Regions from separate parts of the Janthinobacterium sp. Mn2066 genome, predicted to be linked through region 1. Evidence: predicted binding sites of a transcription regulator. Region 1 holds the regulator's gene; each other region holds the start of a gene.
What was found. Region 1 encodes FNR, which switches genes on or off when oxygen is low (the NO sensors DNR and NnrR bind a similar motif). Its sites were predicted from a motif close to TTGATNNNNATCAA; they were not measured.
Positions count from the first base shown of each region.

Region 1 (10,369 bases):
TTTTTCGGCACCTTGATCAAGCGCAAGGTAAAGCATATCTATGTCGCCAACTGGTTTTTTGGCGCCTACATCCTGGCCGTGACGATCTTGCACGTGGTCAATGGCGCCGTGATGCCGGCCTCGGCCGGTAAATCGTATTCTGCCTACAGCGGCGTGCAAGACGCGATGATACAGTGGTGGTACGGGCATAACGCGGTGGGCTTCATCCTGACGGCCGGCTACCTGGGCATGGTGTATTACTTCATCCCGAAACAGGCCGAGCGCCCCGTGTACTCCTACCGCCTGTCCATCGTCCACTTCTGGGCGCTGATCTTCACCTATATGTGGGCCGGCCCGCACCATCTGCACTACACGGCCTTGCCGGACTGGACCCAGTCGATCGGCATGGTGTTCTCCCTGGTATTGCTGGCGCCCTCGTGGGGCGGCATGATCAACGGCATCATGACCTTGTCCGGCGCCTGGCACAAGCTGCGCACCGACCCGATTTTGAAATTCATGATCGTCTCCTTGTCGTTCTACGGCATCGCCACCTTCGAAGGTCCGATGATGTCGATCAAGACCATCAATTCCCTGTCGCACTACACCGACTGGACCGTGGCCCACGTGCATGGCGGCGCTTTGGGCTGGGTAGGTTTCATCACCATGGGTTCGATTTATTATTTGCTGCCACGCCTGGCGGGCAGCACCAAAATGTATAGCACCCGCCTGGTCGACATGCATTTCTGGGTGGCCACCATCGGTATCGTGCTGTACATCGCCGCGATGTGGATCGCCGGCGTGATGCAAGGCTTGATGTGGCGCGCCGTCAACCCGGACGGCACCCTGACCTATACCTTCGTCGAGAGCGTGAAAGCGACCTATCCCTACTACGTGGTGCGCGTGGCCGGCGGCCTGCTGTATCTGTCGGGCATGTGCATCATGGGCTACAACACCTACATGACCTTGCGCGGCAGCAAATTGCCCGTCGCCCGCATCCCCGAACTGAACGCGGCGCACGCCTGACAGGAGCATCAGACAAATGAAATTTTCACACGCATGGATTGAAAGAAACCCCTGGCTGCTGATCGCCCTGGTCACCCTGGTGATCAGTGTCGGCGGCGCCGTCGAGATCGTTCCCCTGTTCTTCCAGAAGAGCACCACGGAACCGGTCGCCGGCCTGAAACCGTACTCGCCGCTGCGCCTGGCCGGACGCGACATCTACGTGCGCGAAGGCTGCTACAACTGCCACTCGCAGATGGTGCGGCCGCTGCGCGCGGAAACGGAACGCTATGGCCATTATTCGGTCGCCGGCGAGTTCGTCTACGACCGGCCGTTCCAGTGGGGTTCCAAGCGCACCGGGCCCGACCTGGCGCGCGTGGGCGGCCGCTACAGCGATGAATGGCACCGCACGCACTTGAACAACCCGCGCGACGTGGTGCCCGAATCGAACATGCCGTCTTACCCCTGGCTGGCGAAAACCAAGCTGGTGCCCGACGAGATCATGCCGAAGATGCGCGCGCTGCGCCGCCTCGGTGATCCGTACAGCGATGCAGAGATCACCGCCGCGCCGGAACAGCTGAAAGACAAGACGGAAGAAGACGCCCTGGTGGCCTATCTGCAAGGCCTCGGTACATTAATCAAAACAAGGAATTAGCATGGCAATCGATAACTTGTTCGACAGCGCCAGCAGCGTCATGACGGTGGTGTCCTTTACGACGTTCGTGGGCATCCTGTGGTGGACCTTCAGCCGCAGCAAGAGCGATATCGAGGCGGCGGCGCAGCTGCCCTTCGATGACGAGATCCTCGACCAGCCGGCCCCAGTGACAGCAGAGGAGCGGACCCATGTCTGACTTTACCAGTGAGTTCTGGAATATCTACATCATCGTGCTGTCCCTGCTGGGCATCATCGGCTGCGGCGTGCTGCTGTACTCGCAATCGAAGATCAAGGTGGCGCCCGGCGCCCCTGCCGACGGCACTACCGGCCACGTGTGGGACGATGATCTGAAGGAATTGAACACGCCGATGCCGCGCTGGTGGATGTGGCTGTTCTACATCACCATTGTCTTCGCGCTGGCCTATCTGTTCCTGTATCCTGGCCTGGGCACCTATGCCGGCAAGCTGGGCTGGAAATCCTCGGGCCAGTACGAAGAAGAACTGAAAAAAGCGCAAATCGATTACGGCCCGCTGTTCAACAAGTACCTGCGCCAGGACTTGAAAACGGTGGCGGCCGATCCGCAGGCGCTGGCCATTGGCCAGCGGCTGTTCCTGACCTACTGCGCGCAATGCCACGGCTCGGATGCGCGCGGCAACAAGGGTTTTCCCAACCTGACCGACAGGGACTGGCTGTACGGCGGCGAGCCGGACGTCATCAAGACCACCATCCTGCACGGCCGCAACGGGCAGATGCCGCCCATGGGTGCAGCGCTGGGGTCGGAAGCCGATATCGAGAACGTGGCCCACTATGTGCTGAGCCTGTCCGGTTCCACCGCAGACCCGATCAAGTCGGTGCTGGGCAAGGCCAAGTTCGGCGCCTGCATGGCCTGCCATGGCGCGGACGGCAAGGGTAACCAGCAGTTGGGTGCACCCAACCTGACGGACAAGATCTGGCTGTATGGCGGCAGCGCCGACACCATCATGGAAACCATCCGCAAGGGGCGTAACAACACCATGCCCGCCTTCGGTGAATTCCTCGGTGAATCGAAAGTGCATGTGCTGTCGGCCTATGTGTGGAGCTTGTCGAATCCCCAGCCAGCTGCAAAATAATGTCCGAACCTCAAGTCATCCAGATGTACGCGGCCCGCGAGCAGATCTACCCTCGCGAGGCCAAAGGACGCTACGCCACCTGGCGCTGGGTTTGCCTGTGGCTGACCCAGCTGGCGTTCTACGGCTTGCCGTGGCTGAGCTGGAACGGCAGGCAAGCGCTGCTGTTCGACTTGACCACGCGCAAGTTCTACATTTTCGGCGTGGTGCTGTGGCCGCAGGATTTTATCTACCTGGCGGCCCTGCTGATCATCTGCGCCTATCTTTTATTCCTTGTCACGGCCATCGCCGGCAGGGTCTGGTGCGGCTTCGCCTGCCCGCAAACCGTGTACACGGAAATCTTCATGTGGGTCGAACGCAAGATCGAAGGCACGCGCAGCGCGCGCATGGCGCTCGACCGGCAAGGCCCGTCCTTGCGCAAGACGGCCAAGAAAACCGCCAAGCATATGGCCTGGGGCGCCATCGCCCTGTGGACAGGTTTTACCTTTGTCGGCTACTTCACGCCGATACAGGAATTGGCGCATGAAGTACGCACGCTCAACTTCGGTCCCTGGGAATGGTTCTGGGTCTTGTTCTACAGCCTGGCCACCTATGGCAATGCAGGCTGGCTGCGCGAACAGGTGTGCAAATACATGTGCCCATATGCGCGTTTCCAGAGCGCCATGTTCGACCAGGATACCCTGATCGTCAGCTACGATGCGAAACGCGGCGAACCACGTGGTGCGCTGAACAAGAAAACCGCCAGTGGCGACGCCCAGCTGGGCGCCTGCATCGATTGCAGCCTGTGCGTGCAGGTGTGTCCGACCGGCATCGATATCCGCAAGGGCTTGCAATATGAATGCATCGGCTGCGCCGCTTGCGTGGACGCCTGCAACAGCGTGATGGACAAGATCAGGCGCCCGCGCGGACTGGTGCGCTACAGCACGGACCATGCACTGGCCAACAACTTTGATGCACGACAAATACGCCGCCGCGCCATGCGCCCGCGCGTGCTGGTCTACACCGCCATCCTGGCCCTGATCACCATCGCCGTCGGCAGTTCCTTGCTCTTGCGCACGCCGTTGAAACTGGACGTGATCCGCGACCGCGGTTCGCTGGGGCGCGAAGTGGAAGACGGCATGATCGAAAACGTGTATCGCCTGCAAATCATGAATACGTCGGAACAGCGCCAGACCTACCGCATCACGGTCGATGGCTTGCCCGGCTTGACCCTGCTCACGCGCGATGAAGTAACCGTCGAGCCGACGGAAACGCTGGCCTGGCCGATCCGCCTGCGCGCGCCGCACGGCGTGGGGGACAAAGGCTCGAACAAAATCGGCATTGCATTGACTTCGCTCGACGACGCCTCGCTGCATGTCCATGAAAAAGCGGTGTTTTTTGTACCGCGCTAAAGAAAAGGAAAAACCATGTCCCATCCCTCGCCGCTACAGGCGCCCGTCGCTCCCTGGTATAAGCACCGCTGGCCCTGGCTGCTGATGGTGGGCCCTGGATTGTCCGTCATCGTCGGCAGTGTCATGGGCTATATCGCCTTTACGCAACCCGACGCGCTGGTGGTGGGCGATTATTACAAGCAGGGCAAGGCCATCAACCAGGACTTGCGGCGCGATACAGTCGCCAGCAACCTGGCCATGGACACCCGCCTGGCCTATGACGTGGCGCAAGGCCGGCTGACGGGTTCCGTGCACAGCTTCGGCAAGGCTTACCAGGCGCCGCTGCAGCTGCACCTGGCGCACGCCACCTTGCCGGAAAAAGATATCCGGCTGCTGGTGCAGCCCGATGCACAGGGGAATTTTTCGGTAGCGTTGCCGATGCTGGAACGCAGCCGCTGGCAAGTGCTGGTGGAGAACGACAAGCGCGAGTGGCGCTTGTCGGGGATCTGGAGCTGGCCGGTGCAGCGCGCGATTACCCTGCGCGCCGACGAAGAGCTGTAAAACCTATTTGCAGTTGTCGGTACCGGCCGTAATGGCTTTCAACTTTGCTGGCTGCAAGATCTCGATCTCGCGGTTCGACACGCGCAGCCAGCCTTCCTTCTTGAATTTCGACAGCAGACGGCTGACGCTTTCGATGGTCAGCCCCAGGTAGTTGCCGATCTCTTCGCGCGACATGCGCAGCTGGAAATTGCTGCCCGAATAACCGCGCGCTTCGTAGCGCGAGGCCAGGTTGACGATGAAGGCGGCAAACCGCTGCGTGGCCTGCATATTACCCAACAACAACATCACGCTTTGCTCACGCGTGATTTCCTGGCTCATCATGCGGTGAAAATGGCGCAGCAGGGTCGGCATGTTTCCCAGCAATTGTTCCAGGCTGGAAAACGGGATTTCACACACTTCGCTGTCTTCCAGCGCCACCGCGTTGCAATGGTGGCGGTCGGCGCTGATGGCGTCCATGCCCAGCAGTTCCCCGGCCATCTGGAATCCCGTCACCTGCTCTTCGCCACCCGGATTGATCTGGTACGTCTTGAAGTGCCCCAGGCGTATTGCATACAGATTCTGGAATGCATCGCCGATGCGGAACAGCGAAGCGCCACGGGGCACCTTGCGGCGGCGGCCGATGATCTGGTCCAGGCGGTCCATGTCGCCCACATCCAGGCCCATCGGCAAACACAGCTGGTGCATGCTGCACGTCGAGCAGCGCGCGCGCAACGCCTCCACGGAAACCACGGGTGGAATAGGCGAAAGTAGCGCTTCAGTCATGTCTGTACCTTTTAGAAAAATGCAACATCAAGTTTACTGCATAGTACGTTGCCATGCGACAATTTCAGCGAAAAACAGTACAAATAGCGACATCCATCCTTTAATTATATGGCAACATCGTGGAACCTCGCTATAGCGCCGTACTCGCCAGCACCGCAATGCGAAAAGGCACAGGCTGATTGCTTGCCAAGCCAGGGTATTGATAGGAAAATAAATCATGAAACCTCTCGGCATCAAAGCAAAAGTCGCCCTGGCCACCAGCCTGACCTCGATCGCCATGATCGCCCTGGTCACCATGATCCAGGTGCAGCGCATGCGCGACGACTTCACCACCGTGCTGCTGAGCCAGCAAGCGGCGCTGGTCGCGCGCACGGCGGAGGAACTCGACGACAAGCTGCAGATGTTGCTCGACATCATCTCCCAGACGGCGCAGCACCAGCCCCCCGAACTGATGCAGAACGCCGGCCAGTTGCGCACCTACTATGAACAACGGGCCGTGCTGGCCCTGTTTGACGATGTGCTGGTGCTGGACAAGCAGGGCAAGGTGGTGGCCGACGTGCCCCAGGTTCCAGCGCGCAATGGCATCGATGTGACCGACCGCGACTACTTCAAGACGGTGATGCGCACGCGCCGCGCCATGATCACCGAGCCCATGCTGGGCAAGACCAGCCACCTGCCCATCGTGCAAATGGTCGCTCCCGTGCTCGATGGCCAGGGCGAGGTAGTGGGCATCGTGATCGGCGTCTTGCGCCTGTACAAGGACAATCTGCTGGGCCATCTGCGCCAGGCCAAGGTCGGCAAGAATGGCTATTATTTTGTCCTCACGCGCGACCCCGTGCCCCTGTATGTGCTGCACCCGGACACCAGCCGCCTGCTGCAGCCCCGTTCGCCAAACGCCAATCTGGCCACCACGCAATTGCTCAAGCAGGACGGCGAGGGCAGCATGATCAGCACCAATAGCCAGGGCGTGACGGCCGTCAACAGTTTCCAGCGCCTGAAATCGGTCAACTGGCTGCTGGCTGCCTCCTTGCCCGTCGATGACGCCTTCGAACCGTTCGACGGCGTGCTGTACCGGCTGGTGCTGTGGAGTATCTTCGCCTCGCTGCTGGCCGCCCTGGTGCTGGGCTGGGTAACCGTGCGTTTGCTGTCGCCGCTGGTGCGCCTGCGCGACACCTTGCTGGCCCTGCGCGTCAGCGGCAGCCGCTTTACGCCCATCCCGGTGCAGCAGCGCGACGAAATCGGCGAACTGACCGACGCCTTCAATGGCTTGATGAGCGAGCGCGAACGGCTGCAGCAGGAAGTCGAGGTGCGCGCCGGCGAGCTGGAACAGGAGCGCGACCGGGCCGAAGCGGCCAACCGCGCGAAGAGCGATTTCGTGGCCAATATGAGCCATGAAATCCGCACGCCCCTGAATGCCGTGCTGGGCATGGTGTATTTGCTGGGCAATACCCGGCTCGACACGGAACAGCGCAAATACCTGACCATGGTGCGCGTGGCGGGCCAGTCGCTGCTGGGCATCCTGAACGACGTGCTCGATTTCTCGAAGATCGAGGCGCGCCGCATGGACTTGTCGCCGATCGAATTCGACCTCGATGAGCTGATGAATACCCTGGCCACCACCATGACCATGAATGCCGGCGAAAAGGAGCTGGAACTGGCGATCGCCGTCGAACCGGACGTGCCGCGCCGCCTGGTGGGCGACGCCCAGCGGCTGCAGCAAATCCTCGTCAACCTGGCGGGCAACGCCATCAAATTTACGGAAAGCGGCGAAGTGGTGGTGGCCGTCAGCCTGGCGCAGGACGAACCGGGCCAGCAAAACCGTTCATGGCTGCGCTTCGAAGTGCGCGACACGGGCATCGGCATGACGGCCCAGCAGCAGGAACAGTTGTTTACCGCTTTCTCGCAGGGCGACCAGAGCATCACCCGGCGCTTCGGCGGCACGGGCCTGGGGCTGGCCATCAGCAAGCACCTGATCCACATGATGGGCGGTGAAATTGCCGTTACCAGCAGCGAAGGCAAGGGCAGCCGCTTCTGGTTCAGCGTGCCCTTCGACGTGCTGGCCCAGCCCGAGGCCGAACGGCGCACGCCGGCGCTGGGGCAGCTGCGCCTGCTGGTGGCCGACGACAACCGCACCAGCCGCGAGCTGATCGTCAAGCTGATCGAGGCCTGGGGCTGGAATGCCGACCAGGTCGATTCCGGTTTCGCCGCCATCGCGCTATACCGCGAACGGCTGGCCCAACAAGAACCGTACGATGTGGTGCTGGCCGACTGGCATATGCCGGTGATGGACGGCCTGGCCACGGCCAAGGCCATCCGCGAGGCGGCGACGGGCCAGCGCCAGCCCATCGTGGTGATGGTCAATGCCTTTGCCCGCAACCACCTGGAAGAAATCTCCAGCGCGGCCGAAGCGGACGTGGTGCTGATGAAGCCGATCACGGGCTCGAGCCTGTTCGACGCCCTGCACCAGGCCCTGAGCGCCAAGGACAATGACGGCGAAGCGCGACTGCATGCACAGCCCGCAGGCACGGCGCTGGCCGGCATGCACTTTTTGCTGGTCGAAGACAATCATTTGAACCAGGCCGTGGCACGCGGCATCCTGGAACACATGGGCGCCACCCTGGACGTGGTGGCCGATGGCTTGCAGGCGGTGGAACGGCTGCGCGCAGAAGCACTGCGCTATGACATCGTGCTGATGGACATGCAAATGCCCGTCATGGACGGCTTCAGCGCCACCCACATCATCCGCACGGAGCTGCGTTTGACCTTGCCCGTGATCGCCATGACGGCGGGCGTGCTGGCCTCCGAGCGCGAACGCTGCATGACGGCCGGTATCACCGACTTCATCGCCAAGCCGGTGGTGGTGGAAGAAATGATGGAAGTGATCACCCGCCACCTGCCGGCACGTCCCCATGCGCCCGTTCTGGAAAAAACCGCGGCGGCGCCGGTGGATGAAGACGTATTTTCCATGGCCCCCCTGATGCGCGTGATGGGGCACGACGCCAAGGGCAGGGGCGTCTTGCGGCGCATGGTGGAAGATGCGCTGAACAAGGGCATGACGCCCGTGCGCGAAGCCGAGACAGCCTTGCAGGAAAACCGCCACGGCGACGCCGCGCGCATCCTGCACGGCTTGCGCGGCTCCGTCGGCACCCTGGGCACCAAGCGTTTGATCCAGGCTGCGTTTGCCGCCGAAGAAGCGATCCATACGGAACGCCTGGATGAGGTGCCGGCGCTGCTGGCAAAAGTACGGGAAGAGCTGGAGCAGGTACTGGCAGCCGCGCGCGCGTGGCTGGCGCGGCTGCAGGATGAAGACTGGGCTTAGGCAGGTACGCCCAAAATCACGCTCGACGCTTTAAAGATCGCCGTCAGCTTGCCGCCTTCGGTAATCCCCAGGTCGCTGCTGCTTTGATTGGTGACAATCGCGGCGATGGTGCCGCCGCCGGGCAGGTCCAGCACTACTTCCGTATTCACGGCGCCCGTCTGCACGCGGGTCACGCTGCCCGTCAGCTGGTTGCGGGCCGAGAAGCGGGCGCCTTCGCTGTCGGCCACCAGGATCACCGAGGACGCCTTGATCAGCGCGAACGCTTCCACGCCCACGGCCAGGCCCAGGCTTTCGCTGCTGTCGCGCGTGACGATGGCGACGATGTGTTGGCCGCCCGGCAGTTCCAGCACGACTTCATCGTTGACGGCGCCCGTCTTGAGCTGGGCAACCTTGCCCAGGAATTGATTGCGCGCGGTAGTTTTCATGGCCATTCTCCGTATGAGTAAAAGATCGTCGGCGATGCCTTCCGCCTGGCTGCCCAGCTGGCGCAGATAGCGTGCATGCTCGCGTTCGATGATACGGAAATTGTCGACCAGCTGGCGCCCGCGCGGCGTCAAACGCGTGCCGCCGCCGCCCTTGCCGCCCGTCAGGCGCTCGACCAGCGGTTCGCCGGCCAGGTTGTTCATGGCGTCGATCGCGTCCCAGGCCGCCTTGTAGCTCATCTTGACGGCCTTGGCGGCCTGCGTGATCGAGCCATGTTCGGCGATGGCGCCCAGCAGTTCCACGCGGCCCGTGCCACCCAGGTTTTCGCCGCCCACCGTCATCCATACCGAGCCTTGCAGGCCGATTCCTGCTGTTTTATCCGCTACATTATCCAATTAGGCCGCCTTATTCTCTGCACTATCGATCTGGCCGTCGCGCAGGTAAAGCACATGTTCGCCCAGGATGCGTGCGTCTTCCGGATCGTGGGTGATCAGGATGATCGGCACTTCCAGGCGCTGCTGCCACTGGCTCAGCTCCAGGCGCATTTTGACACGCAGGGCAGGGTCGAGGGCGGCAAACGGTTCATCGAGCAGCAGGGCGGCCGGATCGGATACCAATGCCCGCGCCAGCGCCACCCTTTGGCGCTGGCCGCCAGACAACTCATCGGGATACTGGTGCGCCAGTTCCTGCAAATGAAACGCGTCGAGCCACTGGTCGACTTTTTCCAGTTTGGTGCGCGCACGCGGATTGAACCAGCCCCGGCGCAGGCCAAAACCCACGTTCTGGCGCACCGTCAGGTGGGGAAACAGCGCGTAGTCCTGGAACAGGTACGCCACGTTGCGCTGCTGCGGCGCCAGGTTGATGCCGGCGGCGGAATCGAACAGGGTGCGGCCATTCAGGCGGATATGGCCTTCGCTGGGCGTAAACAAGCCGGCGATCGCCTTCAAGGTCATGCTCTTGCCGGCGCCGGACGGGCCGAACACGGCGATGCGCTGGCTACTGGAGGTGCATTGCACGTGCAAATTAAAACTGCGTTTGCCGGAGCGCAGGGTTGCGCGGATGTCGAGGTCGAGTTGCATAGGCTTTATTTGTGAACGATGCGCCCCGGCGCCAATCGGCCAGCGGCCAGCAGCACCACGATGCAGACGGCAGACGTGATCAGCACCAGCATGTTGGCGGCATCATCCTGGCCCGC
Region 1 is NZ_JBMOUF010000019.1:59,520-69,888, forward strand. Features, by position in the region: gene ccoN (cytochrome-c oxidase, cbb3-type subunit I) at 1-1,002, shown strand, start outside; gene ccoO (cytochrome-c oxidase, cbb3-type subunit II) at 1,019-1,633, shown strand; gene ACL9RI_RS26675 (cbb3-type cytochrome oxidase subunit 3) at 1,635-1,829, shown strand; gene ccoP (cytochrome-c oxidase, cbb3-type subunit III) at 1,822-2,742, shown strand; gene ccoG (cytochrome c oxidase accessory protein CcoG) at 2,742-4,130, shown strand; gene ACL9RI_RS26690 (FixH family protein) at 4,146-4,670, shown strand; gene fnr (fumarate/nitrate reduction transcriptional regulator Fnr) at 4,674-5,432, opposite strand; gene ACL9RI_RS26700 (response regulator) at 5,650-8,751, shown strand; gene ACL9RI_RS26705 (TOBE domain-containing protein) at 8,748-9,515, opposite strand; gene ACL9RI_RS26710 (sulfate/molybdate ABC transporter ATP-binding protein) at 9,570-10,253, opposite strand; gene modB (molybdate ABC transporter permease subunit) at 10,259-10,369, opposite strand, start outside.

Region 2 (10,369 bases), on a different contig from region 1:
TTGAACAGGGTCAGCAAGATGCCCGCCAACATGATCGACAGCATGATCCACAGCACGCCGCGCCGTCCCAGCCGGTCCACCAGGCGGCCCGCCCAGACGGAACTGAAAATGCCGATCAGATACAAGAAGGCCAGCAAGCCGATGGTGCTTTGACGCAAGCCAAATGGCGCGGCCAGCAGGCGGTAACCGATATAGTTATACAGGCTGACAAAACAGCCCATCAGCAGGAAGGACAGGCAAAACAGCCATGGCAGGCCGGCATCGGAAAAATGCTGGCGTACCGCGTGCGGCAAGGCATGCCAGCCTTTGGTACTGGCTGTAAAGTTTTTCGACGCGGGCAAGCTGCGCCAGAATTCAGCCGCCGCCAGCATGCCGGCCACGCCCAGCACGCCCAGCGCCCAGCGCCACGACAGGAAATCGCTGAGCACGGCGGCGATCAGGCGTCCCGACATGCCGCCAAAGGCGCTGCCGGCAATATACAAGCCCATCGACAGCCCCAGCGACGGCGGATCGATTTCCTCGCCCAGATAGGCCATGGCCACGGCCGGCATGCCGCCCAGCGCAATGCCGAGCACGGCGCGGATGGCCAGCAATTGTGCAAAATCCTGGGCAAACGCAGACAATACCGTCAGCACGGCGGCGCTGACCATGGAAAACACCATCAGCGATTTACGGCCGATGCGGTCCGACACGGCGCTCAAGAGCACCAGCGAGATGGCCAGCAAGCCGCTCGAGACCGACAAGGACCAGCTGCTTTGCGCCGGGCTCAGGTGAAACTGGTGCGACAGCAGGGGAAACAGCGGCTGTATGCAATACAGCAAGCTGAAGGTGGAAAAGCCGCCAAAGAACAGGGCGCGGTTGGTGCGCGTGAATTCGGGCGTGCCCTTGGCGATGGCAGGAGCAGCAGGTATAGAAGGTGCGGCAAGGGCGAGCGATAAATCAGACATGGACGTGTTCGGTAGGAGCGAATTTTCATCATAAGATTGTCAACTCATATCGTCCAATATATATTTAAGGCCCAACTCATATTTAAAAAAGATTACTGGATATGGAATTACGCCACCTGCGCTACTTCGTCGCCGTCGCCGAAGAGCTGCATTTCACGCGTGCGGCCGAGCGCCTGCATATCGGCCAGCCGCCGCTGAGCCAGCAAATCCAGGCGCTGGAAGCGGAACTGGGGGCGCAATTGCTGGAGCGAAATAAACGTTCGGTACGGCTGACGGAAGCGGGCCGTCTGTTTCTCGACGATGCGCGCCGCATCCTGGCCCTGTCGGAACAGGCCGCCATCACGGCGCAGCGCGCCCAGCGGGGCGAAGCGGGAGAGTTACGCATCGGCTTTACCTTTTCCACCCCCTTCACGCCCTATTTCGCCACCGTCATCAACCGCTATCGCCAGCAGTTCCCGCATGTCAGCCTGACCCTGCATGAGATCGCCACCCTGCACCAGCTCGAAGCGATCGCCGCCCGCTCGCTGGACCTGGGTTTCGTGCGCACGCCCGAAACCACCTTTCCTGACGCCATCAAACTCACGGAGCTGCGGCAAGACCCGCTCTTGCTGGTGCTGCCCGTCAACCACCCGCTGGCAGCCCAGCAGGAAGTGGCCGTGGCCGACCTGGCCGGCGAAGCGTTCGTCATGTATCCAAAGAATGCGGGGACGGGGATTTATCTGCGGATTTTCCGCCTGTGCCGGGCGGCAGGCTTCATTCCCCGCATCACCCAGGAGGCGGGCGAAGCATCGACCATCATCGGCCTGGTGGCGGCCGGCTGCGGCATTTCCGTACTGCCCGCTTCGTTCGACCGCATCCGCATGGATGGCGTCTGCTACCGCCCGATTGCCGACCCGCAGGCCACCACCAGCCTGTTCCTGGCTTTACGGGACGATGAAACTTCGCCGCTGGTGACGGCCTTCGTGCAGCTGGCCGAAGCAGCGGCGAAAGAAGGCAAGTGAATATGGAAAGTGTTGGGGACAGGCCCGAAGGGACTGCCCCAATCAGTTAAGAATAATCCGCGTCCAGCTCCGAGCCGGCATAGTTTTCCAGGTCTTCGAACAGGCTTTTCATGCTGGCCCGCGTGCGGATTTTCTGCACCACGGTACAGCTGCGGCGGTACGAGGCGATGCGGTCCTGCAGCACCGGGTGGTGCTGTGCGGGCACCTTGGCCAGCAGCGCGGCCCAGCCTTCTTCGAAGTCGGGCTTGTTCTTGCGCACGGACCGCACGAAACGCTCGAACTCTTTCTGGCCCGTGCGTGCAATGATGCGCCCTCCCCCTTCGATGGCGAAGATGATGGCCAGCGCAATCACGCCCTCGGCATTCAGGTCGCTGTCGCTGACGGGACCGTTGTCATGGTGGCGGCGCAGCCAGCTGGCCAGGCGCACCACGGCTTGCACTTCCTTGCGCTGCTGCAACTGCAAGGCATATTTTTCATAGCCGGCCCAGTTCTGGTTCGGGTCGGCCTGGCAAATATCGATGAACAGCTCGCGCAGGCGCCGCGCCATGTAGACGGGGTCCTGGTCATACTCGCCCACCAGCGCATCTTCGGGCAGTTGCGACAATTCCTTGATCAGGCGAAAGCCCACCTGGAAGGCATGCTCGGCGCCATGCTCGACCAAAAAGTCCAGCGCAGCCTGGTCGCCTTCGTGATGCAAGGCGTGTTCCAGGCCCAGCGAAACGCCGCCCACCGTCAGGTACAAGGCTTTCTGGATGCCGTCGGCCGTGCGTTCATTGGTGAACTTCTCGGCCACCATGGCCGTGATGCCCGTCAATTCGTCGGCCAGGTTCAGCGCAGCGTCGGGACGCGGGTCCGTCGGCAACAGTTTGATGGCGCGGATCAGGCGCGGAAGATTCTCTACAACAATTGCTGGCAGCATTAGCGGTTCCCTGCTTTCATCAAGAGAAGATACCGGTGCCCAGGCTGCGGCGGGCGCTGGCGCGCGGCGCGCTGCGCGTGCTCGGCACTTGCTTGCGCAGGCGGTACAGCAATTCCTTGGTGCTACGCTGCAACATCGTCGGCTCTTCATCCGGGTCGTCCGAATACTCGGCGTCGGCCAGGTCGGCGCTGTGGCGGAAGTCAGGGAACAGTTCGAACAGCGAGCGGTCCCAGCCATCTTCATTGGCTTGCGCCAGTTCGATTGCCAGCGGCACGATATCGTTGTCGGACGAAGTCACGCCCGTCACATACGGTCCCTTGATGACGATTTCGCCCGCCACTTCCAGGATTTCTTTTGGCGCCATCGAGAACAGGATGGCAAACGCCGTCGCGCCCCAGTCGGTGGCCGAGGCTTCGAGCAGCAATTCGCGGCGGCGCTCGGCGTCGTCGGTGGAAAACACCACGCCGTGGATGTGGGCGAACAGCGCTTCGGCGATGCGTTCCGGGTCATCCTCGATCTGGTCGTCGCTCCAGGTGGCGGCGATGAAGGCCAGGCTGTCGGCCCAGGCCTTGGGCGGCACCAGCAAGGTGGCCAAGGACATCTTGCCGCCGTCGAAACCGGCCAGGTGCAAGGCCGTCACTTGCGGCGGAATCGAGCTCAACACCTCCACCACGGCCAGGTCGCCATATTGATCGGCCGCATCGGCAAACGCCTGCTCGGCGTGGCCCAGCGAACCGGACAACACCAGTTCCGTGACTTGTTTCGTCAGCGCGGGAAGGTTGCTTTTTTTATCATCATTATCGGCCATGGTCATCTCCATCCTGGTCAAACATATTGGCGAAATCGTCGGTCGCCTGGTCTTCGTCGTGCTCATCGTCGCCATCGTCATTGGCAGCCAGCTGGTCCAGCGACTGGTCATCGTCGTCCCACAGGCGCGGATGCTTGTGCAGGAAAGCCGTGATGATGGCCTGGCGCGCCAGGTCGGGGAAGCTGTCTTCGATGGCGGCATACATCTTGGCCGCTTCCGGATCGGCGCAGGACGCCATGGCAAACACGCGGGCCGGGTCGCCGAACTCGTAATCTTCGCTTTCGGCCAGCAAGCCTTTCGGATCGCTGAAGCTGATGTGGTCGACCAGCGCAAAAGCCAGCATGTTCACGTCTTCGATGCCGCCGCCGCTGGCGTATTCGCCCACCAGCGCGTCGACCATGCTCTTGTAGTTCTTGCGGTTCGGCGGATCGCCCAGGATGCCTTCGATCTGGCCTTCCAGCTCGCGCGACTGGTACGCGAATTCAGGGTGTACTCTTCTCATGTTGTGCTTTCCAATGTGATACGCGGCGCCTTGTTGAAGTCGCCATTGTTGTTTTTTTAAATCATGTCGGGCTGCGGTAGTGGCAGCTAAAAGAACTTAATCTGCCGGCAGTGCAGTGCCGTGTAAACGGAACACGCCGCACCACAGGGCATAGGCTTCCGCATCCGCATCGATGATGATGCGATGGTTGACGCTTTGATCATATTCGGCGCGCTTGACCGGGTCGGCCAGGATTTCATAGGCCTTGGTCACGCTCTTGAAGCGCGCTTCGGCGCCGGGAGCCTGGTTGCGGTCGGGGTGAAAACGCATCGCCAGCGAACGATAGACTTTCTTGATTTCATCATCGCTGGCATTGGGGGCGACACCGAGGACGTTGTATAAATTTTCCATGGGAGGCTCCGGGGTGATGATTTTCTGCTGATATAAAGGCGAATTATCCTATAGAACGGCCGCGAAGTCGCTGGCATGCGCGTAATGCGGACAAATTGAAGACAAATTGGCAGCAGAAAGACGCTTGCGGTACGGTAAAATGCTCTTTACTGTCACTCTTCCGCATTGATCAATGAGCAACGATAAACATAGTAGCGCTGCCGCCGCACCGGCGCTGGCACCCAATTTTTTGCGTAACATCATCGAAGCCGACCTGGCCGCCGGCACCCATGTGCGTCCCGGCCTGCCCCAGGTGATCACGCGTTTTCCGCCAGAACCAAACGGTTATCTGCACGTAGGCCACGCCAAGTCGATCTGCGTCAATTTCGGCCTGGCGCGCGATTACGCCGGCCAGTGCAACCTGCGCTTCGACGACACCAATCCGGCCAAGGAAGAACAGGAATACGTCGACACCATCAAGGACAGCGTGAAATGGCTGGGCTTTGACTGGGAAGCGGCCGGCGGCGTCAGCAATTTGCACTACGCCAGCGATTATTTCGACCAGCTGTATGCGATGGCCGAATACCTGATCACGGCCGGCTACGCCTATGTCGACAGCCAGAGCGCCGAAGAGATGGCCGCCAACCGCGGCAATTTCGGCCAGGCCGGCAAGAATTCGGCCTTCCGCGACCGTCCGCGCGAAGAATCGCTGGCCCTGTTCCGCGCCATGAAGGCGGGCCAGTTCAAGGATGGCGAACACATCCTGCGCGCCAAAGTCAGCGAAGACGCGATGAGCTCGCCCAACATGAACTTGCGCGACCCGGCCATCTACCGCATCCGCCATGCACACCATCACCGCACGGGCGACGCCTGGTGCATCTACCCGATGTATGACTACACGCACCCGATTTCGGATGCGCTGGAAAACATCACCCATTCGGTCTGCACCCTGGAATTCCAGGATCACCGCCCCTTCTACGATTGGCTGCTGGAAACCCTGTCGGCAGGCGGCTTCTTCCAGAAACCGGTGCCGCACCAGTTCGAATTCTCGCGCCTGAACCTGACCTACATCGTCACCAGCAAGCGCAAGCTGCGCCAGCTGGTGGAAGAAAAAATCGTCGACGGCTGGGACGACCCGCGCATGCCGACCCTGGTGGGCATGCGCCGCCGCGGCTACACGCCGGAAGCGATCCAGCTGATGTGCGAACGCACAGGCGTGACCAAGTCCGACGGCTGGATCGACTACAGCGTGCTCGAAGGCTGCCTGCGTGAAGACCTGGACCCGAAAGCGCCGCGCACGGTGGCCGTGCTGCGTCCTTTGAAGTTAATCATCGACAACTTCCCCGAGGGCGAAAGCGTGGCATGCACGGCGCCCGTGCACCCGCACTTCCCGGAACGCGGCCTGCGCACTTTCCCGATTTCACGCGAGCTGTGGATCGAGGAAGACGACTTCATGGAAGTGCCGAACAAGGGTTATTTCCGCCTGTATCCGCCGATCGACGACAAGCCGGGCAGCCGCGTGCGCCTGCGCTACGGTTATGTGATCGAGTGCACGGGCTTCGAGAAAGATGCGGACGGCAAGGTCATCGCCGTGCATTGCAACTACTTCCCGGACAGCAAATCGGGCACCGAAGGCAGCGCCAATTACAAGGTCAAGGGCAATATGCACTGGGTCAGCGCGCCGACGGCGATTGCCGCCGAGGTACGCCTGTACGACCGCCTGTTCACCGATCCGCAACCCGATGCGGGCGGCAAGGACTTCAAGCAATTGCTCAATCCACTGGCCAAGGACGTGGTGCAGGCCTGGCTGGAACCGGGCGCGGAACTGGCCTTGCCGGAACAGCGTTTCCAGTTTGAACGCCATGGCTACTTCGCGGCCGACCGCGTGGACAGCCAGCCAGGCAAACCCGTGTTCAACCGCATCGTGACCCTGAAAGACAGCTGGCAGCCAGCAAAATAAGCGCTGTCCTGCAGTGAAAAAGCCCCCGGATTGCCTGGCGATGCGGGGGCTTTTTCATTTCAGCAACAAGTTTTTTTCGTGAGAATCTTGCCTATTGACTACAATGTGACTAGTTTTGTATAGTAAGCACCTATTGCGTAATTTGCAATTTCGATAGCGCTTGTGCAAGCCGGCGGGAGTACTCCGGCAGGCAGCACCCGATTCCTCTTTTTGATGCGGATGGCAATGTCTGCTACAACCGGCGAGAAACAGCCCATGCCAGAAAAAAGACCACTCTGGGTGCTCGGCGGTGTCATGTCCATGCTGGTTGGGATGCTGTTCTACATGGGCGCTTCGCTATCGATCGAAAACGACGCCAACGAACTGTTCAAGAACCTGACGCGCAATACACGGCAGGATATCGATGCCAAGGTCAAATCGTATAGCGATTTGCTGCGCGGCGCGGCCAGCCTGTTCCAGGCCAGCGACCATGTCAGCCGCGAAGACTTCCACCGCTACGTGGCGAGCATGGATTTGCAGCGCAATTTCCCTGGCGTCATGAACCTCAATTACACGCGGGAAATCAGCGACGCACAGCGCCCGGCGTTCGAAGCGGCGATGCGGCGCGACTATCCGGCCGGACGCGATGGCTATCCTGCTTTTTCCATCGAACCACCGGGGTCACGCGCGCACTATTCCGTGCTGACGTATATCGAACCGATCTCCAGCGCCCCGGAAAAATACGGTTATGACATTGCCGTGCGCCCCCCTGTCAGCGATGTGCTGGCGCAGTCGCGCGATTCTGGCCAGATGAGCAATTCCGGCATGCCCGTGCCCATGCCGAACCGCCCACAACTGACAGGCATGGCCCTGCGCCTGCCCATCTACCGCAACGGCATGCCGCTCGCGACGGTACAGCAGCGCCGCGCCGCCTATGAAGGGTCGGTCGGCATCGGTTTCGACCTGGCGCTGATGGTCGGCAGCGTGCTCAACGACATGGCGGTGCGCAATGTGCGCCTGACCTTGTTCGACGTCGGCGCGCAAACCCGGCAGCCGCTCGATGTGCCGCACCAGATGCGCCCGCTCTACGACAGTACGGCGGCAGGCTTGCATGCCCCCTGGTGGCAGCCGGGCCAGTCCGGCAAATACCTGAGCAGCACCATGCTGATCGATTACAACGGCCGCGTATGGCAAGCCCTGTTCAGCGTGCGCAAGAGCGACCTGTACACCAGCTTCGACGCCTACCTGCCCTGGCTGGCCCTGCTGGCGGGCTTTTCTGGCAGCATGTTGCTCTACACGCTATTCCATACCTTGTCATCGTCGCGCCGGCGGGCCATCCAGATGGCCACCGGCATGACGCAGGAATTGCGCGCCAGCCAGCTGCGCCTGCAATTGTCGAATCAAAAATTGCGCCGGCTGGCGGCCCACGCCGACCAGATCAAGGAAGAGGAACGCAAGCGCATCGCGCGTGAAATCCACGATGACCTGGGACAAAACCTGCTGGTGCTGCGCATCGATGCCGACATGCTCGCCTCGCGCACGGCGCAACATCACCCCCGCCTGAATGCACGCGCCCGCGCCACCCTGGGCCAGATCGACGCCACCATCAAGAGCGTGCGCCAGATCATCAACGACTTGCGCCCCACCGTGCTCGACCTGGGCGTGAACGCGGCCGTCGAATGGCAGGTGGACCAGTTTCGCCTGCGCACAGGCATCGCCTGCGAAGTCATCGAAAGCCACGACGATATCTCGCTCAGCGACCAGTGCGCGACCGCCCTGTTTCGCATCCTGCAAGAGTCGCTGAGCAATATTTCCCAGCACGCCCAAGCCAGCCGGGTCCAGGTGGCGCTGAAGAAATGCCACGATACGATGTCGATGACGGTCAGCGACAACGGCGTGGGCGCGGCCGTCGATGGCCGCAACAAGCAGGGCTCGTTTGGCCTGGTGGGCATCGAAGAACGTATCAGCCTGCTGGGCGGCACGTTTTACATCGAAAGCAGCCCCGGCGCCGGCATGCGCGTGCATGTCAGCGTGCCGCTGGGGGCAGACGCCTCGGCCTATTCCCGGCAGGACGCCTCGGACATCATTGCCTGACACTAGCATCATGCAATGCTTGCTTATTTTCTAATTCAATGCAATATTGACGCAGAACAATCTTTCCACCCTGACAGGAGTTGCCCCACCAGAACCGCCTTTTTCACCTCAGCTGTACAGTCATTCCAGTCACATTTCTTTTTATACAAGGATATTCATGGATACGAACGACAGTTTCAAGGCAATTGCAGAATTGAATTTGGATGCGATCAAGGTCAAGCTGATGCACCGGGAATCGGGCGAAGGCTGGAGCCTGGAAAAGGCGAATGCCGTGGAGTTCGAGTACCGCCGCTTCCTGATCCTGATGAAGCAATTCCCGCAGGAAGAAACGGCGCCGCTGATGGATGTGGACACCTTCTGGCACTACCATATTCTTGACACGCTGAAATACGCAGCCGACTGCGAACAGGTCTTCGGCTATTTCCTGCATCACTTCCCCTACATCGGCCTGCGCGGCGCAGACGACGAAGCAGCGCATCACCGCGTCGGCGAGCGCATGAAGCAGTTGTATGAACAGACATTCGGGGAAGCCTACGAACGCACGGAAACGGCGTATTCGGGCAGGGCCGTGCAAACGGCGTATTCGGGCATGGCCATCGCGCCGGCTTACTCGGGCGCGGCCGTGAAGGCAGCATATTCGGGTGCAGCCGTCAAGACGGCGTATTCAGGCATGGCGATCCAGACCGCATATTCCGGCATGGCGACGCCGGCACAGACCGCCTACTCGGGCGCGGCGCGGACGGCATTCTCCAGCGCACCGGGTTCGCTCGCTGCAGCGGTGGTCAAATCTTCATTGGCTGAGGCGCAGGTCGGCAGTTTTTATGTCGACCGGCCATCCATTGCCGCCAGCCAGGAGACGTCGTCCTGACAGGACAGGCTATTAAGCGGACTCGCGATGAGCCGGCATGGATAGCGTGTGGGCTGCCGCACGCGGCAAGCCGGATAAAACCAGGCGGCACCTCTCACGTTGCCGTCTGTCTACCACGTAAGGCAGCACATTAAAGCAACGTCAACTACGCAACCTTCAATCAGGCAGCCATCAGTTCGCGCAGTTCACGGATGCTGAAATCGCTGATTTCGTGCATGCGGATCAGAATCGTGGCGCCGATCGGCAAGGTGTTGTGACGAATCTTGCTGATCACGGGTGGCGCCACTTCCAGCGCGCGCGACAGGGCGGCATCATTTTTCAGCTGCAGCTTGTCGATGATGGCGTCAAGAACGCGATTTGGGTTATAGGTAGGCAAAGAGGTAATTTGTTTGAGAGACATGATCAAAAATCCGAACTTGTTGTATTACTGCAAATAAAAAATGATTACAGGGCTGCTTTGCAATAAATCTTGGGGAAGATACTAAAAAACGCCATTACTTATGCGGTTTTTGGTTTGCAGACCATATAATACACGTTATTGTTGATTTTTGCTTAACTTAAAGCAAATTTGTGATAATTGAATAGATTTGACGCACTTTTAATGTGCTAGAGGATAACTCAAAATGGAAAAATTTGCTGCAGGCTATCAATTTTTTCGGTGAGCAACTCCGCTATCCATCAGCCATGCGATGGCCATCAGGGTGCCCAGCCGGGCCATGTCGGCGGAGAGCTGCCAGCCCTGCACGGCCAGGATGGCCGGCGATACGTCAACCAGGCTGCAAGCCAGTTGGCGCCTTATTTCATAGGGCGCGGGAGGCGCCTGGCGCGCCCCTTTCCGCCACCGCATATAGGCCCGTACCTGCTCCTTGCTGGGATGAGTTACGGAGTACATTGCATGCTCCTGCGGGCCACTATACGGAAT
Region 2 is NZ_JBMOUF010000007.1:267,348-277,716, reverse strand. Features, by position in the region: gene ACL9RI_RS15685 (MFS transporter) at 1-947, opposite strand, end outside; gene ACL9RI_RS15680 (LysR family transcriptional regulator) at 1,049-1,948, shown strand; gene ACL9RI_RS15675 (hypothetical protein) at 1,995-2,867, opposite strand; gene ACL9RI_RS15670 (hypothetical protein) at 2,887-3,675, opposite strand; gene ACL9RI_RS15665 (hypothetical protein) at 3,665-4,177, opposite strand; gene ACL9RI_RS15660 (DnaJ domain-containing protein) at 4,274-4,567, opposite strand; gene ACL9RI_RS15655 (glutamine--tRNA ligase/YqeY domain fusion protein) at 4,740-6,506, shown strand; gene ACL9RI_RS15650 (CHASE domain-containing protein) at 6,801-8,579, shown strand; gene ACL9RI_RS15645 (glycine-rich domain-containing protein) at 8,737-9,447, shown strand; gene ACL9RI_RS15640 (hypothetical protein) at 9,608-9,847, opposite strand; gene ACL9RI_RS15635 (hypothetical protein) at 10,094-10,339, opposite strand.
Region 2: the regulator FNR is predicted to act here: its motif matches at 8,626-8,639, upstream of ACL9RI_RS15645 (glycine-rich domain-containing protein).

Region 3 (10,369 bases), on a different contig from region 1:
TCAGGTAAGGCAAGTAAAGCAACTAAAGCAACTAAAGCAAACGGGCGCCGCGGCGATGCCGCCTGGCGCCCGGAAGGGATGATACAGGCCGTCGAGGCCGCACGGTGCGATCAGTGATCGGTATCGAACATCTCGTGCAATTCATCGAGCAGGTCGGTGGTTTCTTCCGCAGACAAGCCAAGATGCTTGCAGGCAAGATCACCGCCCTTGTCCCACTCCAGCGAACTACTGTTGCCATGGTAGCGCTGAATGCCTTTTTCGGCCAGCAAGGACAGCGCCACCAGCGAACGGATGGCGTCGTCGGTGGACGGGTCAGCCAGCACGCTGTAATCGTGGTGATGCAAAATCGCCCAGGCCACGTCCGACGACAGGCCCCAGTTGCGGGCCAGCAAGCAGCCGATGGCCGCGTGGTTGGTCTGGTGGCGCGCATCTTCCAGGCGCGTGAAACAGTGCTCGGCATCGTTGGCCGCCGCCGCATACGTGTTGACGTAATCGGGAAAACGGTTCATCAGCAGCGGTACGCCGATATCGCAGAACAGGCCGAAAGTGTGGGCGATATCGGGTGGGGCGATGCGCAACTTGCGTGAGGTAAATACCACGGCACGCGCCCGCTTGGCCGAGACATCCCAGAAATTGTTCAGTTCCACGCCTTCCGCTTCCAGCGCCTGGCGCGCCAGCAAGCCCGTCATCATGGCGCTGCACTGGTTAATGCCCAGAAAGTTGATGCCTTGCTCGACCGACTTGGCCTTGCGCGCGGCGCCATAAAACGGCGAATTGGCCAGTTTTAATAGCGCGCCCGACATGCCGACATCATCGGCAATGATGCGGGCGATCTTGCGCGGCGATGGGTCAGCTTCGGCCAGCTCGCGCTGCAAATCGACCAGCAGGCTGGGGCGCGGTGGAATGCGGATGGAACGCATCAAGGCATCGACTGGATCACCTTCATTTGCCTTCGCTTGCGTTGCTGCTATCGTCATCATTCTTTTCGCATCACTGGGTGGTTGTCTGTCACGCCCTGCGCCGGATTGAGCTGATGGAGCTCCGGCGCACTGCCTGGAGATTATCGCTGTTTATGGCTGGCAATAGTTCATCTATGCAATAAATTGTGTAAAAAAGTATGCTTTTTATCCTGTGGCGAGGTCTTTTTTATGGCTATATCCATAATATTTATTGATTTTTAAGAACGGTGCGAACCTGCGCGGCGCAGATGGAAAGCCGGGGCGCGCTACAATTGCGCCATGAAAAGCATACTTGCCGGCATCGATTTTGCAGACGATTCTGCCAGCGTGGCGCAGCAGCTGATCGGCGTCACTCTGCTGGTCAATGGCATCGGTGGACGCATCGTGGAAACGGAAGCCTATGACGGGCTGGACCCTGCTTCGCACACGTTTTCGGGTATCACGCCGCGCAATGCGGCCATGTTCGGCCCGCCTGCCCATGCTTATGTCTACCGTTCCTACGGCATCCACTGGTGTCTGAATTTTGTCTGCCGCGAACCTGGCCATGGTGCCGGCGTGCTGATACGGGCGATTGAGCCGCTCGCGGGGCTGGACGTCATGCGTGAACGGCGCGGGGTCGACGAACTGCGGCTGCTGTGTTCGGGGCCGGGCAAGGTATGCCAGGCGCTGGGCGTCAGCCACTTGCAGAACCGCCTCGATTTGAATGCACCGCCGTTCCTGCTGCTGCCGCGCGAGGATGAAGTGACGGTGCTGGCCGGGCCGCGCATCGGCATTTCGAAAGCCATGGAAGTGCCATGGCGTTTCGTGCTGGCCGGTTCTCCCTACTTGAGCAAGCCGATGCGGAGTGAAGTTAAGCTGAACTAGGCGCGGCGCTTGCTGCGTAGCGGACTTTGCAATGCCCGCCGTTCAGCCTGACTAGCCCTATGTTCTTCCGGATGCTGGAAGGAATCGGCTTCGCTGGGTTTTTCCTGCACCGCTATCACTGTTGACCCCGCCGCCTGGTCCAGGGTGAACACGGCCACGGCGGACGACAGGGTCACGGCCTGGTCCTGCAGGCTGGCCGCCGCCGCCGCTGCCTGTTCGACCAGCGCCGCATTTTGCTGCGTCACATCATCCATTTGCGCCACTGCCAGATTGACTTCGCTGATACCCGATGCCTGCTCCGCGCTGGCCGCCTGCACGCGCTGGATGATGTCGTTGACTTGCTGTACCGAGGCGACGATCGCGCCCATGCTGTCCCCCGCTTGCTGTACCGCCACGCTGCCGCCATCGATGGTGGTCACCGAGGTGGCGATCAGGGTCTTGATTTCCTTCGCGGCGGCGGCCGAGCGGTGCGCCAGGGTGCGTACTTCCGAGGCCACCACTGCAAAGCCCCGTCCCTGTTCGCCGGCGCGCGCCGCCTCCACTGCCGCGTTCAGCGCGAGGATATTGGTCTGGAATGAAATACCGTCGATCACACCGATAATTTCCACGATCTCGCGCGAATTAGCTCGTATTGTCGTCATCATCGTCACTGCCTGCTGCATCGCCGCGCCCCCTTGCACGGCCAGGGTCGATGCCTGGGCCGCCAATTGGCAGGCGAGCTGGGCATTGGATGCATTGTGGTTGACGGCTTGCGTCAGCGTTTCCATGGCGCTCGAGGTTTCTTCCAGCGAGCTGGCCTGCATTTCCGTACGGGCAGACAAATCCATATTGCCGGTGGCGATTTCGCGCGAAGCCGTGTCGATCGAGTGCACCGCTTCCATGATGGTGCGCAAGGTCTGGTTCAGATTGGCGATGGTCTGGTCCAGCACGCGCGAGGTGTCGGCGATCTCGTCGCGGCCCTGATTCGGCGCACCTGCGATCAGCTTGCCCGCCGCCAGGTCTTGCACCACATCGGCAATGCCGCGTATTTCTCCCAGCATCGCGCGCCGCACCAGCATCGTCACCACGATGGAGGCGAGGATGGAAAGGATCACGGCCAGCAGCAAGCTCCAGCCCAGGCTGCGAAATTCCGCGCTGGCCGTGGCATGCGCCTGGGTGCTGAGGGTCGTTTCCAGCCTGGATAATTGCGCCAGCTGTTCGTTGAGCTGGGTGAACTGCGTTTCGGCCTTGAGCATGGAATTGGTGGCGATCGATTGATCCATCTGCGCAATTTCCATGGTTTCCAGCACCGCCTTGCGATACGCCGCCAGGGGCACGAGCGCTGCATCGACCAGGGTGCTTTCCGCTTCCGACGCCGAGGCGCGCAAGTTGGACAATTGTTCGGCGATGGCCTGGTGGCGCGCCTTGATCTGTTGTTCCAGCGCATCGAGGCGTGCCTTGGCAAAGCTGCCGTTGGTCCACGCCAGCAGCTGGTACATATTGCCGTGCGCATATTTGGCGTCGCTCGCCACGTCCGCGGCCGCCTTCAGGTGGTGGATGCGGACAGTCACCATGTTTTCCAGCGAGGCATTTTGCCGCACCATGCCATACCAGGCGCCGGCCGAACTGAGTATCAGCAGCAGCAGGACGAGGGCGGGGGCCAGCAATAATTTTGGTCCGATGCGTAATTTGTCGAGCATGTTTTGACTCCTGCCTGTGGCTGTATCGGGCGTGATGGAACCCCGCCCTGAAGCGGGGCGTGCTGGCTCGCCTGGCTATTTTTTGTACAGGCCCGCTTCCAGCACCACATCGTTGACGCGCAGGATGTAGGTGGTTTTCGGTTCGATCTTGCCGCTGACGGGATTCTTGTACAGATAGTCGACCCAGCCCTTGCCCTGCTTTTGCGCCAGTTCGATGATTTCACGGCGATATTTCTTGCCATTCGCATCAGGCACATCGGTCAAGTCCTTGCCGACGATGGCCGGGTTGATCGGATGGGCCAGCACGATGCCCGTCTTGATGTCGCGCATGTCCACATACAGCGAGCCTTGCACGAAGTCAGGATCCTTGGCGATGAGTTTTTTAATCATTTCTTCCTTGCCATGCGCCTTGATGAAGGCGGCGCCCCGTTCGGCCATGGCGATAGCGTCTTTTTCAGTCGGTTCCGTGGCGGCGCTGACGGCGAAACTGGCCAATGCCAGGCATAGCAGATTAGCTTTGATGATTTGTTTCATGAAGACTCCTTGTGAAATCGAGATAGGTGTTGCCAAACCGTAATTTACGTCGCACTGGTCTACACAGAATTGCGATTGAACAAACTTAAGTCTTGCCCAAGTGCATGTCTGATTAGATGCAGGCAGTAGAAGACTTGTTGATGTGCGGCAATTGGTTCTTTCTGGCAAGAACTATGATGACTTTCCCAGCATGGCGATTTTTAAGCATGAAATGATATGGCCGATGATGGCTTGATTTTCATGATTTTTAATGGAAGTTATTATCACTACCGTACAGGAGTCGAGCATGTCCGATGACAGCAGCGAACTTTCGAGCGTCAAATTCAAACCCTATACGCGGCAGACGATTAGCCAGGCCCGGCAGTGGGATTGGCTGCCTCCCGAGCAGCGTGAAGCCGTGCAAGTGGTATCACACGTTTTGCCGTTCCGCACCAATCAATACGTGCTCGATCAATTGATCGACTGGAACAATATTCCCGACGACCCTATCTACCGCCTGGTATTCCCGCACCGCGACATGCTGCTGCCCGAGCACTATGCGCATTTGCGCGAGCTGGTGCTGGTACGCCAGGACAAGGTTGCCATCGATGCGTATGTACGCGGCATCCGCCTGGGCATGAACCCGCATCCGGCCGGCCAGATGACGCATAACGTGCCCACCATGAATGACGAACCGGTGCGTGGCTTGCAGCATAAGTATGCGCAAACCGTGCTGTTTTTCCCCAGTGCCGGCCAGACGTGCCACGCGTATTGCACCTTCTGTTTCCGCTGGCCGCAGTTTGTCGGCATGGACGACATGAAATTCGACGCGCGCGAATCCACTGAGCTGGCCGCTTACCTGAAGCTGCATACGGAAGTGACCGACGTGCTGATTACGGGCGGCGATCCGATGATCATGAATACGCGTTCGCTGGCCGCGTATCTGGAACCCTTGCTGGACCCGGCGCTGGCGCATATCCAGAACATTCGCATCGGCACCAAGTCGGTGGCGTACTGGCCCCAGCGTTTCGTGTCCGACCGCGATGCGGATGACTTGCTGCGCCTGTTCGAACGCATCGTCAAGGCAGGCAAGAACCTGGCCATCATGGGCCATTACAGCCACGCCGTCGAATTGCGCCAGGATATCGCCCAGCAAGCCGTCAAGCGCATCGTCTCGACGGGCGCCACCTTGCGCATGCAGGGGCCGCTGATACGCCACATCAATGAGGACCCGAATAGCTGGGCCGAGCTGTGGCAGACGGGCACGCGGCTGGGGGCAATTCCGTATTACATGTTCGTCGAGCGCGACACGGGGCCGCGCGGTTACTTTGAAGTGCCGCTGTTCAAGGCCCACGAGATTTTCCAGGCCGCCTACCAGCAGGTGTCCGGCTTGTCGCGCACGGTGCGCGGGCCTTCCATGAGCGCTTTTCCCGGCAAGATCGTGATCGATGGCGTAGTCACTATTGGCGGAGAAAAAGTGTTTGCACTGCAATTCCTGCAGGCACGCAATCCGGACTGGGTACGGCGGCCGTTTTACGCGAAATTCGATGCGGAAGCAACCTGGTTCGACGATTTACGGCCTGCATTTGGCCAGGAGAAATTCTTCTTTGAACTCGATCAAGCCGTGCCGGAAGTGGCGCATGCGCCGCAGCGCGTGATCCGCCTGGTGCAGGCAGCCTGAGCATGGAACGCGCAGGCCCGCCCGCGCGTTCCAGCGTGGCCGTATTTTGTTTGATCTTCCTGCCGTATGCGCTGGGGCATTATCTGTCCTGTCTGCTGCGTGGCGTGAATGCCGTGCTGACTTCAGAATTGCTGGCGACCGTGCCGCTGACGGCCACGCAGCTGGGTTTGCTGACCAGCGTGTTTTTCCTGGCGTTTGCGCTGGTGCAATTGCCGGTCGGCATGGCGCTTGATCGTTACGGTCCGCGCACGGTGCAACTGCTGTTGCTGCTGGTGGCGGCGCTCGGCGTGTTCCTGTTCAGCCAGGGCCGTAGCTTTGCCGAACTGATGTGGGCGCGCGCCGTGATGGGCGCAGGCCTGGGCGGCTGTTTCATGGCCGCCGTGAAAGCCATATCCGGCGCTGTCGCACCTGCGCGGCTGCCATCCATGCATGGTTATCTGATTGCCGTGGGCGGACTGGGGGCGGCCACGGCCACCATGCCTGTCAAGCTGGCCCTGCATTACACGGATTGGCGCGGCCTGTTCCTGGGCCTGGCTGTCGGGGCACTGGCCATCGCCTTGCTGATCCGCCTGCTGACTCCTGCCATGCCTGCACGTCAGGCGCCCACTACGCCTGCTATCCGCCTGCGCGATGTGTATGCCGACCCTGCATTTCGCCGCACCATCCGCTTGATCCTGCTGCCGCACACCGTGTTTTTTGGCATCCAGGGGCTGTGGATAGGGCGCTGGCTCAGCGACGTGGGCGGCTTGTCCGACGACAGCGTGGCGTATCTCCTGTACTTGGGCATGGCCGCCGTCATCTTCGGCGCCATCGGCATGGGCATGGTGACGGAGTGGGCGGCGCGGCGCAATTACACGCCCATGCAAGTGGCTGCCGTGGGTGTGGCGCTATTTATTCTGGTGCAATTGGGCATGGCCAGCAATTACCAGCCTGGGCTGCCTCTGCTGTCCGTGCTGTTTACCTTGCTGGGCACGGTGGCGGGCCTGGAATACGCGATTGTCGCGCAAAGCATGCCGCCCAGTTTGACGGGGCGGGCGGCCACTTGCCTGAACTTGCTGATCTTTACGGGAGCTTTTTTGGTGCAGGCGGGCTTCGGCCTGATCCTGGGACTGTGGCCAGTCGATGCACAGCATCATTATCCGCCCGAGGCTTATCGGGTTGCGTTCGGGATGCTGGCTGCCCTGCAATTGCCGGGACTGCTGCTGTTTTTCATCGACCATGTCAGGCATGCCGGTGCATCCGGTAAAATGGCAGCCTGCTCAGCGGCAATGATTAACTCCAAGGAAGACTATGAAACTCGTTCGTTACGGACGTCCAGGCAAGGAAAAACCGGGCCTGATCGATGAAGAAGGCAAACTGCGCGACCTGTCCGGCGTGGTCGCCGATATCGACGGTACCCAACTGTCCGACAAGGCCTTGCGCAAGCTGGCCAGGATCGATGAAAAAACGCTGCCCCTGGTGCGCGGCAACCCGCGCTTCGGCGTACCGCTGGCCAAGGTCGGCAAATTCATCGGCATCGGCTTGAATTACGCCGATCACGCGGCCGAAGCGGGCATGCCCTTGCCGGCCGAACCCATCGTTTTCATGAAGGCTGTTACCTGCCTGAATGGTCCGGACGATAATGTGATCTTGCCGAAGGGCTCGAAAAAGACGGACTGGGAAGTGGAACTGGGCGTGGTGATCGGTACGCGCGCGCAATACGTGAGCGAAGAAGAGGCGCTGAAATACGTGGCCGGCTATTGCGTCGTCAATGACTTGTCCGAGCGTTCGTTCCAGCTGGAACGGGGACCGCAATGGGACAAGGGCAAGGGCTGCGATACCTTCGGCCCGGTCGGCCCATGGCTGGTGACGCGCGATGAAGTGTATGACGAGCAAGACCTGGACCTGTACCTGGAATTGAACGGCAAGCGCATGCAGACGGGCAACACGAAAACCATGATTTTCACGGTGGCGCAGATCGTCAGCTACCTGTCGCAATTCATGACCCTGGAACCGGGCGACATCATCGCCACCGGCACGCCGCCCGGCGTGGGCCAGGGCCGCAAGCCGCAGCGCTTCCTGAAAAAAGGCGACAGCCTGCGTCTCGGTATCGCCGGCCTGGGCGAGCAGCAGCAAGACGTGGTGGCCTGGACCGCCAAGTGATTTGATCGAGTAACACAGCACTGTGCAGGCCATCAGCGATGGTCTGCACAGTGCGCTTGCCAGCTGGTTGCAAGCATGGCACAACGATCACAGCTCGGCGCAAGAAGTCATGTGACCTACATTCGGTCATACGATTGTCACACAAACTCACTATCATGATGCACCTAATAACCTCCCTCCTCTTATTAGGCACGTCATGTTCCCCACCTTGTCTTCCACGAAACACCCCCGCGTCACCCGTTTGCATCTGGCCCTGGTAGCCGCCGGCCTGTGCGCGCTGCATACTGCCGCCTTCAGTGCTACCGATGCCGATGCCGATACTGCCAGCCCTGCGTCCGGCGAGGTGTCCCGCGTGGTAGTCAAGGCCACGGTCGAAAAGAAAAAGCTCAGCGATAGCGTCAGCAGCGGCGCCCTGGGCCGCAAGTCGGAACTCGATACGCCATTCTCCACCAAGGCCGTCAGCAGCGATGAAATCGAAGACCGCCTGGCCACCAGCATTTCCGAAGTGCTGAAATACGATGCTTCGGTTACCGCCATCAGCCCGCCGATCAGCACCCACCCGGCCACCATCCAGATGCGCGGCCTGCGGCTCGATGACTTGAACGGCTATAAGGTCGACGGCCTGGCCAATATCAACCGCGGCACGGAAATGCCGCTGGAAATGTTTGAAAGCGTGGAAGCACTGAAAGGATTGTCGGGCTATATGTACGGCTTCGGCTCGCCGGGCGGCATCGTCAACTACGTCAGCAAGCGCCCAACCACCGACAAGAGTTTCAGCGCGGCGCTGGGCTACCAGGAAGGCGGTGCGATCAAGGAGCATATCGATACGGGCGGCCGCGTGGGCGAAGACGGCGCCTTTGGCTACCGTTTGAACCTGCTGCACGAAGACGGCGGCGTGAAGGAAGAAAGCGGCTCCATCAACCGCAATGCCGCCAGCCTGAACCTGGACTGGCGCCTGAGCAGGGATCTGACCCTGAGCTATGATGTGCTGTACCAGCGCCGCGCCACTGTCGGCGGCACCGATATCGTCATTTCACCGAGCTTCAAGGTACCGGCACCGATAGCCGGTGACAGCAAGCTCAATAGCATCGGCGCCGGCAGCGATGTCGAATATTCGCTATACACGACGGGCCTGGAATACCGCTTGGCGCCGGACTGGACCGCCAATTTCTCGTACCGCACTTCCGACTCGACCCGCGTCTATAAAAAAGACCAGTACTACATCACCAGCAATACCGGCAACTACAAGGACCGCGTCACGTCCGAGCTGCACGCCTACCATTTCGACCAGGTGCAAGCCAGCCTTACCGGCAAGTTCGCTACCTTCGGCTTGCAGCATGAAGTGGTGGCAGGTGTCCTGTCGCAAAACCTGGGTTCGACCGATTCTGTCGTCACGCCCAAGCCCTACCTGGGTACCGGCAACCTGTATGCACCGACCATCTTCAACGCCACCAGCACCAACTATAGCGGCGGCCTGTACCAGGATGAGACCACGCGCCAGGATGCAGTGTTTGCCAGCGATACGCTCAAGCTGAACGACAGCTGGTCGGTGCTGGCCGGTTTGCGCTACACGCAGTACCAGGACACCGCCTATTCCACCAAGGGCGCCGTGATTGCCAGTTATCCAGCCGACAAAGCCACGCCAACCATCGCGTTGATGTACAAGCCGGCCGCCGACACCACGCTGTACGGCAGCTATGTCGAAGCCCTGGAACAAGCTTCTAGTGCACCGACTTCGGCTGCCAATGCCTTGCAAACTTTTGCACCGATCAAGAGCAAGCAGACCGAATTCGGCATCAAGACGGAACGCAGCTTCTGGAATGCCAGCGCAGCCGTGTTCCAGATTGAACGGGGCGCCCAGTACACCAACGCCGGCAATGTCTTCGTCGCGGATGGCCAGACGCGCTACCAGGGCCTGGAGTTCAACTCGGTGCTGCAGGCAGCGAAGAATGTGTCGATCGAAGGCGGCATCATGCTGCTCGACGCCACCTTGCAAGATGCGGCGCCTGGCTACAGCGGCAAGCGCGCCGTCGGTGCGCCGCGCCGCCAGGCGTCGGTGCAGGCCACCTGGCGCGAAGTCTTGCCTGGCCTGGCGCTGCACGCCGGCGCCCAGTACCTGGGCGAGCTGGCGATGGACGCGGCCAACGCCAATACCTTGCCATCGTATGCGTTGTTCGATGCGGGCTTCAATTACCGTCACCGCTATTTCGGCAAGATGGTCAGCGTGCGCGCAAATATCTCGAACCTGGCCAACCGCAAATACTGGACCTACTATCAGGAGAACTACCTGAACGTGGGCTCGCCGCGTACTGCCAGCGTGAATGTCCGGGTAGACTTTTAAACCATGAAATTCCCACGCCTTGCGGCCGGCGCCGCGTTGTCCCTGCTGCTGTTGAATGCTTACGGCGAGCAGTACTACCAAAGCAAAACGCCGTATGGGCCGCAGCAGGACATGGCCAGCTACGAAGCGGCGCCGCCAGGCTACCGCCCTGTCTATACGCAGCTGCTGGCGCGCCATGGCTCGCGTGGCC
Region 3 is NZ_JBMOUF010000003.1:416,510-426,878, forward strand. Features, by position in the region: gene ACL9RI_RS08200 (HDOD domain-containing protein) at 111-977, opposite strand; gene ACL9RI_RS08205 (DNA-3-methyladenine glycosylase) at 1,239-1,823, shown strand; gene ACL9RI_RS08210 (methyl-accepting chemotaxis protein) at 1,820-3,502, opposite strand; gene ACL9RI_RS08215 (cache domain-containing protein) at 3,578-4,036, opposite strand; gene ACL9RI_RS08220 (KamA family radical SAM protein) at 4,323-5,696, shown strand; gene ACL9RI_RS08225 (MFS transporter) at 5,699-7,042, shown strand; gene ACL9RI_RS08230 (fumarylacetoacetate hydrolase family protein) at 6,987-7,838, shown strand; gene ACL9RI_RS08235 (TonB-dependent siderophore receptor) at 8,035-10,179, shown strand; gene ACL9RI_RS08240 (histidine-type phosphatase) at 10,183-10,369, shown strand, end outside.
Region 3: the regulator FNR is predicted to act here: its motif matches at 4,174-4,187, upstream of ACL9RI_RS08220 (KamA family radical SAM protein).